4 regions of the Janthinobacterium tructae genome follow, and region 1 is predicted to be linked to each of the others. Evidence: predicted binding sites of a transcription regulator. Region 1 holds the regulator's gene; each other region holds the start of a gene.
The links. Region 1 encodes FNR, which switches genes on or off when oxygen is low (the NO sensors DNR and NnrR bind a similar motif). Its sites were predicted from a motif close to TTGATNNNNATCAA; they were not measured.

Region 1 (3,837 bases):
TTCCTGCTGCAGGCGGTCGCGTTCGCTCATCAGGCCGTTGAACGCTTCCGTCAGTTCGCCGATCTCGTCGCGCTGCCGCACCGGCACGGGCGTGAAACGGCTGCCGCTGGTGCGCATGGCTTGCAGCGTGTCGCGCAGGCGCACCAGCGGCGATAGCAGGCGCACGGTGACCCAGCCCAGAATAAACGCGGCCAGCAGCGAAGCGAGGACGCTCCACAGCACCAGCCGGTACAGCACGCCATCGAACGGTTCGAATGCATCGTCGAGAGGCAGCGAGGCGGCCAGCAGCCAGTTCACCGATTTCAGGCGTTTGAAGCTGTTGACGGCCGTGATGCCGCGGCTGTTGGTGCTGACCATGCTGCCTTCGCCATCTTGCTTCAGCAATTGCGTGGTGGTCAGGTTGGCGTTCGGCTGGCGCGGCTGCAGCAAGCGGCTGGTCTCGGGGTGCAGCACGTAGCGTGGCACGGCGCCGCGCGTGAGGACGAAGTAATAGCCGCTCTTGCCGATCTTTTCCGAACGCAGGCGTCCCAGCAGGTTATCCTTGTACAGGCGCAGCACACCGATCACCACGCCGGCCACCTGGCCATCGGCGGTGAGCACGGGCGCCACCATCTGCACGATGGGCATGCCGCTCGACTTGCCCAGCATCGGTTCGGTGATCATGGGCTGGCGCGTGCGCAGGACGGTCTGGAAATACTCGCGCTCGGCGACGTTGATGCCGGCGCGCCCCGCCACTTCCGGCATGTCGGCCACGATGGCGCCTTGCGCATCGAGCACCAGCACGTCGTCGAACAGTATCAGCATCGAGCGGCGCGCATAGTATTCGCGCAACTGGGCGGGCCGGGCGATCAGTTCCGGCGGCTGCTGCCTGGCCGTCAGGGTGACGATCTGCAGCAGCATGCCCAGCTTGTCGTCGAGCTCGGCAGCGGTGCGGGTGATCAGGGCAGATTGCTGGCTCAGCAGTACTCGGGTGAAGTCGGCGCGCATGTGCTGCACCTGTATCATGGTGACCAGCGCGATCATGGCGACCGAGGTCAGGCTGGTGACCAGCGCGACTTTTGCTTTGATGCCGAGAGGCTTCATGATTTCCTTTTCAGTACCGGGTGGTACAGGCGGCAGCTAATGCTGTCGGGAATTTTCCTATCAATACATCAACTTGGCAAGCGGCGCCGCGCAAATTGCCTTTCCCACATGGGCTTTTAACGATGTTGCCATATAATTAAAGTCAGAACGTCGTTTATTCAGCGGAAATGCGGTGAAATTGGCACACGGCAACCCTGTATGCAGTAAACTCGTTATTGCATTTTCTAAAAGGTACCGACATGACTGAAGCGCTACTCACTCCCACCATGCCCACAGTGACCGTGGAAGCGTTGCGTGCGCGATGCTCGACCTGCAGCATGCATCAATTGTGCCTGCCGATGGGCCTCGATGTGGGCGACATGGACAGGCTGGACCAGATCATCGGCCGCCGCCGCAAGATCGTGCGCGGTGCCTCGCTGTTCCGCATCGGCGACTCGTTCCAGAATCTGTACGCGATCCGCCTGGGGCACTTCAAGACGTACCAGATCAATCCGGGCGGTGAAGAGCAGGTGACGGGTTTCCAGATGGCTGGCGAACTGCTGGGCATGGACGCCATCAGCGCCGACCGCCACCACTGTAATGCGGTGGCGCTGGAAGACAGCGAAGTGTGTGAAATTCCTTTTTCCAGCCTGGAACAATTGCTGGGCAATATGCCGACCCTGCTGCGCCATTTCCATCGCATGATGAGCCAGGAAATCACGCGCGAGCAAAGCGTCATGCTGTTGCTGGGCAATATGCAGGCGACCCAGCGTTTTGCCGCCTTTATCGTCAACCTGGCCTCGCGCTATGAAGCGCGTGGCTATTCGGCCAGCAAATTTCAGCTGCGCATGTCGCGCGAGGAAATCGGCAATTACCTGGGGCTGACCATCGAGAGCGTCAGCCGTTTATTGTCGAAATTCAAGAAGGAAGGCTGGCTGCGCGTCTCCAACCGCGAGATCGAGATCTTGCAGCCGGCCAAGTTAAAAGCTATCACGGCCGGCACGGACGTCTGCAAATAAGGCTTACAGCTCTTCATCGGCATGCAGCGCGATGCTGCGCTGCAGCGGCCAGGTCCAGATGCCGGACAGGCGCCACTCGCGTTTGTCGTTTTCCACCAGTACTTGCCAGCGGCTGCGCTCGAGCATCGGCAGCGCCACGGAGAAATTGCCGGCCGCATCGGGCTGCACCAGCAGCTTGATATCCTTTTCCGGCAGGGTCGCATGCGCCAGATGCAGCTGCAACGGACCCTGGTAAGCCTTGCCGAAGCTGTGCACTGAACCACTCAGGCGCGCTGACGCCACATCATAGGACAGGCTGGTATCCATCGCCAGGTCGCTGGCGATCGTATCGCGCCGCAAGTCCTGGTTGATCGCCTTGCCCTGCTTGTAATAATCACCCACCACCAAGGCATCGGGCTGCGTAAACGCGATATACGCCATGCAGCTGCCGACGACCACGGACAGGCCGGGACCGATCATCAGCAGCCATGGCCAGCGATGCTTGTACCACGGGGCAACGGGGGCTTGCAGCTTGAGACTGTCGGACATGATATTTCTCCTGTTTAATCGGCCAATCCCCATGCGGGGACTGGCCTTCCTGCAACTTCATGGCGGCGGCGAGGGCACCCGGTCCCCGTCCGCCTTTCCTTGTTAACGCGGCACGATGAATACCGCGCTTTCACGCACATGCAGCGACGGGTCGTCCAGCGAGTGCAATTCGATCGCAATCTTGTTCGAACCCTTTTCTCCCACGCCGTGCGGCACGCGCAGGCGGATCGGCCAACCCAGCGTTTCCGTCGGCTGCAAGGTCACCTCTTCGCGCGTCAGCAAGGTCAGGCCGGGCAAGCCGGAAGCGCTGATTTTAAAGTGCTGGGTTTGCTCCGAGGTATTCATGATCTGCAAGCGGTAGACGTTTTCGATCATGCCGTCTTCCACTTCGCGTCCCATCGAACCGCGGTCGCGGATCACGTCCATTTTCAGGGGCGTGCGCAGGGCCAGCGAGGTACACACGGCAATGATGATCAGGGCCAGGATGGAAGTGTAGATCAGCACGCGCGGGCGCATGGCGCGCTGGCGGATCTGCTTCGAATTGAAGTTGTTTTCCATCGCATGGTCGGTACTGTAGCGTACCAGTCCCCGCGGCCGGTCGACCTTGTCCATCACGGTATTGCAGGCATCGACGCAGGCGGCGCAGCCGATGCATTCATACTGCAGGCCGTTGCGGATATCGATGCCGGTCGGACATACTTGCACGCACAGGGTGCAGTCGATGCAATCGCCCAGCTTGTCGTTGTTGCCAGCCTTCTTGCTGATGGCGCCACGCGGTTCGCCGCGCTTGGCATCGTAAGTGATGATCAGGGTGTCCTGGTCGAACATGGCGCTCTGGAAGCGCGCGTAGGGGCACATGTATTTGCACACCTGCTCGCGCAGCCAGCCCGCGTTGCCGTAGGTTGCCAGGCTGTAGAACAAGACCCAGAACCATTCCCAGGGACCGAAATTGAGGGTGGTCACCTCGCGCGCCAGTTCCTTGATCGGCGTGAAATAGCCGACAAAGGTAAAGCCCGTCCACAGGGCGATGGCGCCCCATGCCAGGTGCTTGGCCGTCTTCTTGAAGGCCTTGCGCACGGACGGTCCCTGCTTGTCGAGGGCCATGCGCGCGCTGCGCGTACCCTCGATGCGGCGTTCGACCCACAGGAAGATTTCCGTGTATACCGTTTGCGGGCAAGAGAACCCGCACCACACCCGCCCGGCGATGGCCGTGACGAGGAACAACAAA
Region 2 (3,837 bases), 2.7 Mb from region 1:
AATGGCGCCGACGCAGCGCGCCTGTCCCTGCGTTATCTGCAGGACCTGTCACAGGCCAACATGAACACGCTGCTGCAGTGCGTGCAACAGAAAGGCGCCACCCACTTGTCCGCGTTCGATCCGGCCAGTCTGAAAGCGCAGTGTACGCTGGGCAACGATTACCGCGTCAATCTGCTCGCCATCCTGCTCGACATGCAGCGCAACATGGTGGAAGGCGGCAGTTCATCCCTCTATGACGGCTACAAACAGTGGCAGAAAATCGGTGCGCCCTAGGCCTGGGCGGCATGCCCGCCCCAGCCGGCCCGCTACTCAGGAGTAGCGCGGTGGCGCCGCGACAGCCAGCGGATAGCCTAGCGATTGCGCCAGCATCACGTGCTGTCCATCCGTCAGACCCATGGCCGCGGCCAGCTCCCCCTGGTCGAACCAGCCACGCGATACCACCGCCAGACCCTCGGCGGCGCAAAACAGGTACACGTTCTGGCTGATGTGGCCCGCATCGAGGGCGGCAAACAGCAACTGCCTGGCCTGCTCCTCGGGCGGCATGCGCGACAAATCGGCGACGTACAGCAGGGTGACGGGCGCCGTCGCCACGAAATCCTGCTTGCCCGTTACGGCCCGGATATCGACGCCGCTCAGTTGGCGCAATGACGGCGCAAGCGGATCATATCGGTACAGGCCGCTGGACATGGCGACATAGATGTCAATTTCCTGCGCATTGCAGACCGATGGCGCCGTTCGATGGCCCGTGCCGGGGCGGTTGCAGCCATCGGCGGCCCACAGCAGGCGCGACAGCCGGTACCAGGACAGCTCGCGCTCGCTGAAATCGCGCTGCGACTGGCGCAATTTCAACACCTCGATGAAGGCCATGCCCAGGGCACTGATGTCGGCATCGAGTTCGAACGTTCCCGGCCCCATCAACGGCAAAGGTTCGCTTGTGAGTACATTTTTTTTCACTTTCCCTCCCTTACCTGAAAATCGGCTGTCCATTCTTGCCTTAACTGATTTGCAGGCGCTTCGCACTGCCGCCGACCAGCTTGCGCAGCTCCAGATCGAGCACGCCGTCACGGTATCTGGCGGTGGACGTGGCGGTGTCGATGTCCTGTCCCAGGGAGAAACTGCGGAAATACTGTCCCACATAGCGCTCGCGGCGCACGACTTTCTGGCCATTGCCCTCGGCGTGTTCCTGCTTCGCTTCGGCCGAAATCGCAACGCGGTTGCCATCGATATCGACCGAGATGTCTTCCACCTTAAAGCCTGGCAATTCAGCCTTGATCAGGTAAGCCTGCTCGTTTTCCGTGACGTCGAGCCGGATCGGCGACGGGCGGGCGAAATCCTTGAGCGCATCCTTGAAACCCATATCCTTGAAGAAATCATCCATGCTGCGCAAGGGATCGAACCTTGCGATGTCGCTGAGCGGATCAAAATGCGTCATATGGTGAGCCATCTCTTTGCCTCCTGAAAAAATTGATGCCGCAAGTGAAATCCGGGCAGCGGCAAGCGTGTACCCAAAGTCACTATAAAGGGCCAGCTTGCGCCTGTCTGCTTGAAAAATGATCGATATCAAGAGCGACGCTAATCTGCGGACGCAGGCCGGGCGCAGTTGACAGCCATCGCCGATGGCACAGCGGCTGCCCGACACGATTCGAGCACGGGATTGATACAGATCATGGCAAGTGGTGGCTGCCTGCCTGTAGTGTGAAAGACAGTTGTCCCTCTAAAACAGGAGTAAGGCCATGATTGCCCATATGAAACCGCTTGGCAGCCTGCTGTGCGGCACCCTGCTCGCCTGCGCTCCCATGCTCGCCCTGACCCAGCCGAAGGAGGGACTTGCGTCCGACCAGGAAATCGCAAAAGTGCAATTGCAAGCGATGGCAAATCAGCATGTCGACAACGCGCGCACTGCCGTGGCCTTGCTGGAAAAGGATACGCTGATGACGGAAGCGCTGCGCTGGTCGAAAGGAGTCTTCATTCTGCCCTCCTACCGCCGCGCGGCGCTGGCCATTGGCGCCAGCGGCGGCACCGGCGTGCTGCTGCGCAAGCGGGAGAACGGCAGCTGGAGCGCTCCCGCATTCTTCAAACTGGGCACATTGGGCATCGGGCTGCAGGCCGGCGTGGAAGCGGGACCATTCGTGTTCGTGTTGCTCAACGACCGTGCCATGCAGCAATTCCTGCAGCGCAGCAGCTTTTCCGTCAGTGCGGATGCAGGATTGACTGTCCGCAATTGGAAAAAAGTGGCACGCGCAACCGTTGGCAAGGGCGATGTGATCGCCTGGTCGAGCGCGAAAGGCCTGTTCGCCGATGCGGTCGCAGTCAGTGTGGACGATATCCGCTACGACGAACAATTGACCGACGCCTACTACCACCGTACGCTGTCCGCCAGCGACGTGCTGGCGGACCATGTCAGCAATGACCAGGCACAAGGGCTGCAGCAAGCGCTTGCGACAGCCAGTGCGCCGGACCGCTAGCGGCAGGAGCATGAGGCCATGACTTCCCTCACTATCTTGGTGCTCAGGCCGCAGGGTTGCGCGCCCTGGCATGCGAGGATCTGATGCATAACGACACGACACTTGCCGCCCGCGCATTTCCCCATGCGCAGCTGTTGCCCGATCACGCCGTCGGTGGCCAGCGCCAGTGGCTCAGGCGCAATGCCAGCCTGTATCGCGCCGGTGATCCCGTCGCCGACTATGTGTTTTTCATACACGCCGGCAGTTTCAAGCACTATCGTACGGATGAGACGGGGGAAAGAAAAATCACCGGTTTCCCTGCCAGCGGGGACTTCCTTGCGCTCGACAGTATCGGGCTTGACAGGCATGCCTGTACTGCAGTGGCGCTGGAAGACAGTGAAGTGTATGCGATCAGCTGCGCCGTCTTGCGCCAACAGCTGACCATATTGCATCGCCTGCTCGCACTCGGCATTCGGGAAATGCGCACGAGCACCGTGCAATGGCATAACACCACGGCCGAACAGCGACTGGCCGCCTTTCTGCTCGACCGGGCCAGGCGGCACAGCAGGCTGGAGGGCGCGCCGCCACGCTATCGCTTGCCCATGTCGCGCTGTGACATCGGCAACCACCTGCACCTGTCGCCGGAGAGCGTCAGCAGGGTCATGCATCACTTCAAGCAGACCGGCCTCATCTTGCTGGAAAACCGCTACATTGCGCTCCTCGACGCCAGCGCAATGGAACTGATCGCCACTGCCGCGCACCCCGCCCCCCTGCATGCCGCCCAGCATCCGCTGGCCTTCAGCCACTCTTCGACGAGTTAATCATGTACGAGACCTCCAGTTCCGCCAGCGATGCGGCCTCTCCTCTTTCATGCTGCGAGTGCAATGCGCGCGGCGTATGTTTGCCAGCAGGCATGAGCGACGCGGATTGCGCCAGGGTCAGCGGCCTGGTGCTGCAGCAGCATCGCCTGGTGCGGGGAGATGCCTTGCAAGGTGTCAATGAACCGGTGCACGGTCGCTGGTACGCCATTCGCAGTGGCCAGTTCAAGTCCTTTCAGGCAGACCAGCATGGAAAACCGTGCATTACCAGATTCGCCAGTGCAGGCGAACTGCTGGGACTCGACAGCCTCGACCTCGATCGCTACACCGACTCAACGACGGCGCTCTGCGATAGCACGGTGTGCGAGTTTTCCTATCCGCAACTCGTTGAGGCGGCGCGGCACTTTCCTGACCTTGCGCGTTCGCTGGAATGCCGGCTGAGCAAGCAACTGGCGCAACAGCAGGCGCTGCTGGTGCGGTGTGATTATGCGGAACAGAAATTCGCGCAGTTCCTGTCGCACCAGGCCTGGAAACGCAGCTACCAGGACGATCACATGCTTGAATTGCACCTGGAC
Region 3 (3,837 bases), 710 kb from region 1:
GGTCGCCGCTGCGGCGCAAGTGATACGTCACTTCCTTGACCGACTTCTGCGCCACTTCGACGATGCGTGGATCGCTGCATTTCGCCAGTTCCAGCAGCTGGAAGTAGTGCCAGGTGTCGAAGAAGAACTGGCGCATCATGGTGTCGGCGTAATTGCCGTTCGGCTGCTCCAGCAGCAAGCAATTCTTGAAGTCGTGGGCGTCGCGCAAAAAGGCGATGTCGTCCTCGTCGCGGCCAGCGTTTTCCAGTTCGGCCGCATAGCTGAACCACAAACGCGTCTGGCCCAGGAGGTCGAGCGCCACGTTGGTCAGCGCCATGTCTTCTTCCAGCGCGGGACCCTTGCCGCACAGCTGTGACAGCTGCTGGCTGAGGATCAGGGCGTTGTCGCCCAGGCGCAAAAGGTAATCGAACTTTTGTTGAGTGAGCTTGTCATCCATTGCAGGCGCTCCCATCACAGGTTCTTGACTTCTTCCGGCATCGGGAAGAAGGTGGGATGGCGGTACACTTTGCTGTTCGACGGTTCGAACAGGGCGCCCTTGTCGCCAGGGCTGCTGGCGACGATATCGGCCGCGCGCACCACCCAGATACTCACGCCTTCATTGCGGCGCGTGTAGACGTCGCGCGCATGGTTGACCGCCATGGTGGCGTCGGAGGCGTGCAGGCTGCCCACATGCTTGTGCGCCAGGCCGTGCTGGCTGCGGATGAAAACTTCCCACAATGGCCATTCTTTGCTCATGTTGCTCTCCCCTATCTGTCTTGTGTATTTACGCTGCCGCTTTGACTGCGGCTTGTTTATCTGCATACGCGAGCAAGGCATCGCGGAACCATACGCCGTCTTCATACGCCTTGACCCGCGTTTGCAGGCGCTCGCGGTTGCACGGACCATTGCCCTTCAACACATTGTTGAACTCGGACCAGTCGATCTCGCCGAATTCATAGTGGCCCGTTTCCGCATTGAACTTCAAGTCGGGATCGGGCACGGTCAAGCCCAGGTACTCGATTTGCGGCACGGTCTGGTCAACCATGCGCTGGCGCAATTCGTCATTCGAGAACAGCTTGATGCGCCATTGTGCCGACTGGGCGCTGTTGACGGAGGCGGCGTCGGACGGGCCGAACATCATCAGGGACGGCCACCACCAGCGGTTCAGCGCATCCTGCGCCATGGCTTTCTGCTCTGGCGTACCCTTGCACAGCGACATCATGATGTCGTAGCCCTGGCGTGCATGGAATGATTCTTCCTTGCAGACGCGGATCATGGCGCGTGCATACGGGCCATACGAGCAGCGGCACAGGGGAATCTGGTTGATGATGGCGGAGCCGTCAACCAGCCAGCCGATGGCGCCCATGTCGGCCCACGACAGGGTGGGATAGTTAAAGATGCTGGAATACTTGGCTTTACCCGAGTGCAAGGCAGCGAGCAGATCGTCGCGCGACACGCCCAGGGTCTCGGCAGCGCTGTACAGGTACAAGCCGTGACCGGCTTCGTCCTGGATCTTCGCCAGCAGGATGGACTTGCGTTTCAAGGTCGGTGCGCGCGTGACCCAGTTGCCTTCGGGCAATTGACCGACGATTTCCGAATGCGCATGCTGCGAAATCTGGCGGATCAGGGTCTTGCGGTAAGCGTCCGGCATCCAGTCCTTGGCCTCGATCTTGATGCCTTCGTCGATGCGCGCCTGAAAAGCGCGCTCTTCCTGGCCCATGTCGTCGATGGAACGGACGTTCTTGAGGCCGGTTTCAACCATTTGTGCGTACATGATCTGTCTCCCATGTCTTTGATTTTGCGCAGCAACGCGGTGCGATCTACAGATAATACGATACAAAAAACTATTTGCATACACTTGATGTGAGTCATTTTAAAAATTCGTATCTTGTGCGGCTTTTTTGTGCGTATGATATTGCTGATGAGAAAACATTGCGAAGTGCCACCAGCGCTTCCGGCAAATTATTGACGCGCTACCCGCGCAGCCAAGTAAACTGCTGCTTTTATTGAATCGACCGCAACACGGCCAGACCGGAACCACATGAAGAACACCCGCTGCACGGCATGGATAGCCGATTTCCTGGAAAGCGACCCACCGCGCTCAAAGTCCCTGGTGATGACGATTTTCGGCGACGCCATCGTGCCGCGCGGCGGTGCCATCTGGCTGGGCAGCCTGATCGAACTGCTGGCACCGTTTGGCGTGAATGACCGCTTGCTGCGCACCAGCGTGTTCCGCCTGGCCCAGGAGGGCTGGCTCAGCTCGCAACGCGACGGCCGCCGCAGTGCCTATACGATACGCCCGGAGGCGCTGGCCCGCTTCGAGCGCGCGTATCGCCGCATCTATGCGCCACTGGTCGTGCACTGGGATGGCAGCTGGACCCTGGTGATCGGGCCGGCCGGCAGCATCGGCGCCGCCGAGCGGGGGGCGCTGCGCAAGGAATTATTGTGGGCTGGCTATGGCTTGATCTCTCCCGGCATCTTTGGCCATCCGGCCAGCAATGCGGAGGCGCTGGAAGACATCCTGGTGCGCAACGAGGTACAGGGCAAGTTGTATGTCTGCCACACTACAGAGTTGCCGGATGTCAGCACACGCCCGCTGCGCGACATGGTGGGCGAATGCTGGGACTTGTCGGAAGTGATGGCCGGCTACGAAAAATTCATCGCCAGCTTCCAGCCCCTGCTGACCTTGCTACAAGAAGCGCCCGTGTTCGATGCCGAGCAAGCCTTCGTCATCCGCTCGCTGCTGACGCACGCCTACCGCCGCGTGCAGTTGCACGACCCGCAGTTACCCGTCGAACTGCTGCCCGAACCGTGGCCCGGCACGCAGGCGTATGCGCTGGCGCGCGACCTGTACCGCATCACCCATGCGGCGGCCGAGGACCATATCCTGGCCACCCTGCGGCGCGAGGATGAGCAGGCGCCCGACGTCGAGCCATGGTTTTTTGAACGTTTTGGCGGCCTGAACACCTGACAAAACGTCCATGGCGGCGTTGCAGGGCCTGGGCGTACGTTCGTACTGCCTGCGGCCCCGCGCCTTGCCCTGAACATTTTTCAGGCGTTCAGCAATCAGTTACTGTCTGCTCACTGTTTTGCCGCCACCTGCTTCGCCCCAGCCAGCAAATCCTGCCCCAGCTTTTCCAGCGCATTGGCCTGCACCAGCATGGTATCGAGAATGGCGGCATTGAAGGTAAATTCGGCCGGCGTCGTATAGCCGGGAAAACGCAGAATGCGCAGCAATTCCTGCAAGGTGGTGCCCTTGCCCAGGTGCGCCAGGGCGTCGCTGAGGGCGCTGACTTTCTTTTCCAGTTCGCGTATGTGCTTGCCGTTGTCGTCCATGATGCTCTCCCGTGTCGGAGCTTCCACGTTAGCAAAGCATCTCCCGCGTCGTTTGCGCCAGCACAAAGGCGCGGCTAAAACGGGTATCATCGCGCCATTGCACACGATGCAAAACCCATATGTTTTTATCAGGAACACTCATGACCATTAAAATCAGCCAGCAATTCGACGCCGGCGCGATCGAGGTGCTGCGCGCCGACGATGCCCAATCCATCGAGCTGAACATCCGCAAGGATTCCCACGCCGACATCACGCAGTGGTTTTATTTCCGCCTGCAAGGCGCGCAAGGCGAGGCGTGCACGATCCGCTTCATGAATGCAGGCAAGTCGGCCTACCCGGACGGCTGGAAAGACTACCAGGCTGTCGCCAGCTATGACCGCGAAACCTGGTTCCGCGTGCCAACCAGCTTCGACGGCACGGTGATGACGATCAACCATACGCCGGAAGAAGAAAGCGTGTACTACGCCTACTTCGAACCGTACCCATGGGATCGCCATCTGGCCCTGATCGACAGCGCGCAAG
Region 4 (3,837 bases), 3.1 Mb from region 1:
TAATGAGCAGGGGCGGCGAATCGAAGACGACGATGCGGTCGCTATAGCGGCTGGCGATCTCGGCCAGCAGGCGGCTCATGGCCCGGCTGGCCAGCAATTCCGTCGCGTGCTTGTTGCTGCGCCCGGCGGGCAGGATGCGCAGGTTGGCCACGTTGGTTTTCAGGATCACGTCCCCCATGGCCAGCTGCGGGTCGAGCAACACGTCCATCAGTCCAGGCTCGGGCGGCAGGCCCAGCACTTTCAGCACGGACGGGCGCGCCACGTCGGCATCGACCAGCAGCACCGTGATATCCATTTCCATGGCGATGCTCATGGCCAGGTTGATGGCGCAGTACGTCTTGCCTTCGCCGGGCATGGCGCTGGTGACGACGATCAGGTTGCCGTGGCGGATGGCCTCGGCGCCGCTGGCGCGCGCCTGGCGCAGCAGCGGGCGCTTGATGATGCGAAAATCTTCGGCCACCGAACTGCGCCCGCCTTCCTGCGTGAGCATGCCTTGCTCCGCCAGCCGGGCCAGGTTCAGGGGGCGGTAGCGGGGGTTGCCGGCCGCCGTTGCGCCATCATCCGCACCATCCGCAACATCTGGACCATAAGCCACGCTGGCCTCGGCCACGCCCAGGATCGTGGGTTCCTGCTTGCCGCTGTCCTTGCTGCTCATCGTCGCTCCCTTGGTGGCTCTAGAATTTCAGCAGCGCGGCCGTCATGACCCCGCCGTACAGAAGGAACAGGCTGCCCAGACAGCCGGCAAAGGCATAGCGGGCGCGGCGGCGGCGCACCTGCTGCAGCGGCGTCCAGTTCATCGATACCGTGCCCAGCACATTCAAGCCCGTGGCATCGCGCAGTTCGGCGGGGCTGAGGAAGGTGGGGCGCACCTGGCTGATCAGCAGTGCCGTGGCGATGCCGGCCACCAGGGCCGCGCCCAGCGCCGCGGAAAACAGCAGCGGACGGTTCGGGCCGACGGGCGCATATTGCACCGTGGGCGGGTCGATGATCTTGAAGGCCATCATCTCGGTGGTGGAACTGAGTTCGCCCGACAGCTTGGCCGCTTCGCGCCGGCCGATCAGCTTTTCATAGTTTTCCTTGTTGATGATGTAGTCGCGGTTCAGTTGCGCCAGCTGCGATTCCACCTCGGGCACGGCATTGCTTTGCGCCAGCAGGCGCTCATTGCGCGCGTTGTATTCCTGCACGCGGGCGCGGATGGCGGCCACCTTGGCGTCCGCGTCCGTCAGCGCCACCTTCAGCTGCTGCAGCATGGGGCTGTAGTTCTTGCCCGGATCGCCGGACGCCGTTTTCAGCTTGCTCTCCTCGATCTTGCGCTCTTCCAGCTGCGCAATGAGGCGCTTCGAGGCGATGATGTCGGGATGCAATTCCGTAAATTGCATGCGCAGGCTGTCCAGATTCTTGTTGAGCGAGCCGATGCGCTCATCGAGTTCCGGGTTCGTGATGGCCGAAGCGTTCGGCTCCAGGTCGAGCACCGGTTCGTCGCCTTCTATCTGGCTCAGGATGGCCTTGCGCGCCTGCTCCGCCTCGACCAGTTCCAGCTTGGCATTGTTCAGGCTATCGGATGACATCAGCAGCTGGCTGCCATAGTCGATGCCCTGGCGCGGCAGCAGCAGGTTGTTGCGGATCTTGAATTCCTTCACCAGGTTTTCCGCCGCGCTCAGCTTGTCCTCGTAATTCTTGATCTGCTCGTCGATGAATTGCACGGCTTTCTGCGAATCGCCCTTTTTTCCCTGGAAACTGCCTTCGACAAAGATGGTCAGCAGGCTTTGCACCACGTCGCGCACCAGCTTCGGGTCGCGCCCGCTGTAGCTGATGGTGTAGATATCGTAGGCGCTGGTGCCGCTGATCTTGATGCGGCTCATCAGCTCATCGAGCCGGGCTTCGTGTTCGCGCACGGTCTTCGAATTCAGGTCGAGGTCGACCATGCGCATGACGCGCTCCACGTTCGGGCGGCTGAGCAGGGTGCGGCTCATGATGGCCACCTGCTGTTCCGTGTTCGGCACGCTGGTCATGCCGGCCAACAGCGGCTTGAGGATGGTTTGCGTATCGACAAACACGCGCGCCGACGTCTGGAAGTCGTCGGGTAGCGTAATGACCTTGATGAAGCCGACTATTGCCACCAGCCACGCCACCAGCACCGCATGCCAGCGGTACTTCCAGATGCCTTTCAGGCTGGAAAGCAGTTGCTGTATCAATTGTTCCATGTCGCTTCCTTCTGGTGACGGTGCTGCACGGTCGATGGCTGGGCGGCGCGGACAACGGCGTCTTGCAAGAAATGCTTGCCTGTTGAGTAAGCAAAGTATAGGGCGCCTGTGAAGCAAGATTTCCCAAGATGATTGCTTCTTGATACGCCTCAAGGTTCCCTTGCCGGGTTTTAATAATCATAGGAAGTTCGCGGCCCAGGCTGGTTCTGCGGGGCCTGCCATGGACGCGCCATCGACTCGAAGAGGCCCCGCATGAATCCGTTTCGCCGTGCTTTTGTCTGCCACACGCTGCTCCTGGCCGGTAGCGCCAGCTTGCTGGGGGGCTGCCGCACACGCTATCCGCTGGCGCCCGCCGACGACAGCGCCCCCATGCACGACTATCTGATCGGCCCGGGCGACTCCGTCAACATCATCGTCTGGCGCAATCCGGAAGTGTCGCTGACGGTGGCCGTGCGGCCCGATGGCAAGATCACCACGCCGCTGGTGGAGGATTTGGCCGCCAGCGGCAAGACTTCGACCCAGCTGGCGCGCGATATCGAGCAAGCCCTGGGCAAGTTTATCCAGCAACCGGTGGTGACGGTCATCGTCACCAATTTCTCGGGCCCGTATGGCGAGCAGATCCGGGTCATCGGCGAGGCGGCCAAGCCGCAGGCGCTGCCGTACCGCCTCGGCATGTCGCTGATGGACGTGCTCATCGCCGTGGGCGGCATCACTGACTTTGCCGCCGGCAACAAGGCCAGCATCATCCGCATGCGCGACGGCAGCCAGCAGCAGCTGCGCGTGCGTCTGGACGATCTGCTCAAGAGTGGCGATATTTCCGCCAACGTCATGATGCGGCCGGGCGACGTGCTGCTGATACCGGAGAGCTTTTTTTAGCAGCAGGCTCGGCAATATCAAAACAGCACTTATATTTGTCAATTTGTACTTGCGGGCAAATTTCAGCATGCAATTTTGCTATTGAATAGTATATTTCTTCTGTTTTTTTTGCCTGACGCGGGAACTTCTCTGCTTTTTATCTTGTCACAAGGCATTGGCTTCAGTCCGTCTTGACGGCTGCCCAATGAACGTGAGGACAAGATGAGCTTTCAAGATGAACCTATTATTTCCTTCGACACGCCCGGTGCTTTCAGTGACCTGGTGGTGGGCGAGGGCCAGATCGACCCGGCCATGGAGCACGAGCTCGACCTGCAGCGCTTTCATATCCGCATGGCCAATTCGCGTGGCCGCCGCGAGGCGGCCAGTTTGCTGATCCGCAAGATGTATGGCTGGCGCGGCTATGCTGTCGATCCCGGCATCGCGCATGCGCTGAATAAAATTACCCTGTTTGCGGAAACGGCAGGCACCACCGTCGGCACCATGACCCTGTGCCTGGACAATGACGAGACGGGCTTGCCCGCCGATGAAAACTTTCGCGACAAGCTCGACGTGCTGCGCGAGCAGGGCCGGCGCCTGTGCGAACCGTCGCGCCTGGCCATCGACAAGGGCGTGAGCAAGCGCGTGTTCGCGGCACTGATTCATATTTCTTATATCTATGCCCACAATATTCACGGCTTTACGGATTACGTGATCGAAGTCAATCCACGTCATGTGGTGTTTTACAAGCGCATGCTGGGTTTCAAGGATTTTGGCGGCG

Region 2: a site for FNR is predicted at 1,655-1,668, ahead of FJQ89_RS02825 (lipid-binding SYLF domain-containing protein). Genes of this name have one in related genera too.
Region 3: a site for FNR is predicted at 1,838-1,851, ahead of paaA (1,2-phenylacetyl-CoA epoxidase subunit PaaA). Genes of this name have one in related genera too.
Region 4: a site for FNR is predicted at 2,344-2,357, ahead of FJQ89_RS04915 (XrtA system polysaccharide chain length determinant). Genes of this name have one in related genera too.

What each region holds. Positions count from the first base shown of each region.
Region 1 is NZ_CP041185.1:4,184,882-4,188,718, reverse strand. It holds gene FJQ89_RS18320 (response regulator) at 1-1,083, opposite strand, end outside; gene fnr (fumarate/nitrate reduction transcriptional regulator Fnr) at 1,323-2,081, shown strand; gene FJQ89_RS18310 (FixH family protein) at 2,085-2,609, opposite strand; gene ccoG (cytochrome c oxidase accessory protein CcoG) at 2,712-3,837, opposite strand, start outside.
Region 2 is NZ_CP041185.1:607,912-611,748, reverse strand. It holds gene FJQ89_RS02840 (hypothetical protein) at 1-273, shown strand, start outside; gene FJQ89_RS02835 (SagB/ThcOx family dehydrogenase) at 310-954, opposite strand; gene FJQ89_RS02830 (Hsp20/alpha crystallin family protein) at 995-1,444, opposite strand; gene FJQ89_RS02825 (lipid-binding SYLF domain-containing protein) at 1,734-2,465, shown strand; gene FJQ89_RS02820 (Crp/Fnr family transcriptional regulator) at 2,549-3,265, shown strand; gene FJQ89_RS02815 (Crp/Fnr family transcriptional regulator) at 3,268-3,837, shown strand, end outside.
Region 3 is NZ_CP041185.1:3,474,764-3,478,600, forward strand. It holds gene paaC (1,2-phenylacetyl-CoA epoxidase subunit PaaC) at 1-436, opposite strand, end outside; gene paaB (1,2-phenylacetyl-CoA epoxidase subunit PaaB) at 451-735, opposite strand; gene paaA (1,2-phenylacetyl-CoA epoxidase subunit PaaA) at 764-1,753, opposite strand; gene paaX (phenylacetic acid degradation operon negative regulatory protein PaaX) at 2,021-2,950, shown strand; gene FJQ89_RS15205 (hypothetical protein) at 3,061-3,315, opposite strand; gene FJQ89_RS15210 (M14 family metallopeptidase) at 3,456-3,837, shown strand, end outside.
Region 4 is NZ_CP041185.1:1,116,845-1,120,681, reverse strand. It holds gene FJQ89_RS04920 (XrtA-associated tyrosine autokinase) at 1-655, opposite strand, end outside; gene FJQ89_RS04915 (XrtA system polysaccharide chain length determinant) at 675-2,204, opposite strand; gene FJQ89_RS04910 (XrtA/PEP-CTERM system exopolysaccharide export protein) at 2,457-3,080, shown strand; gene FJQ89_RS04905 (N-acyl amino acid synthase FeeM domain-containing protein) at 3,282-3,837, shown strand, end outside.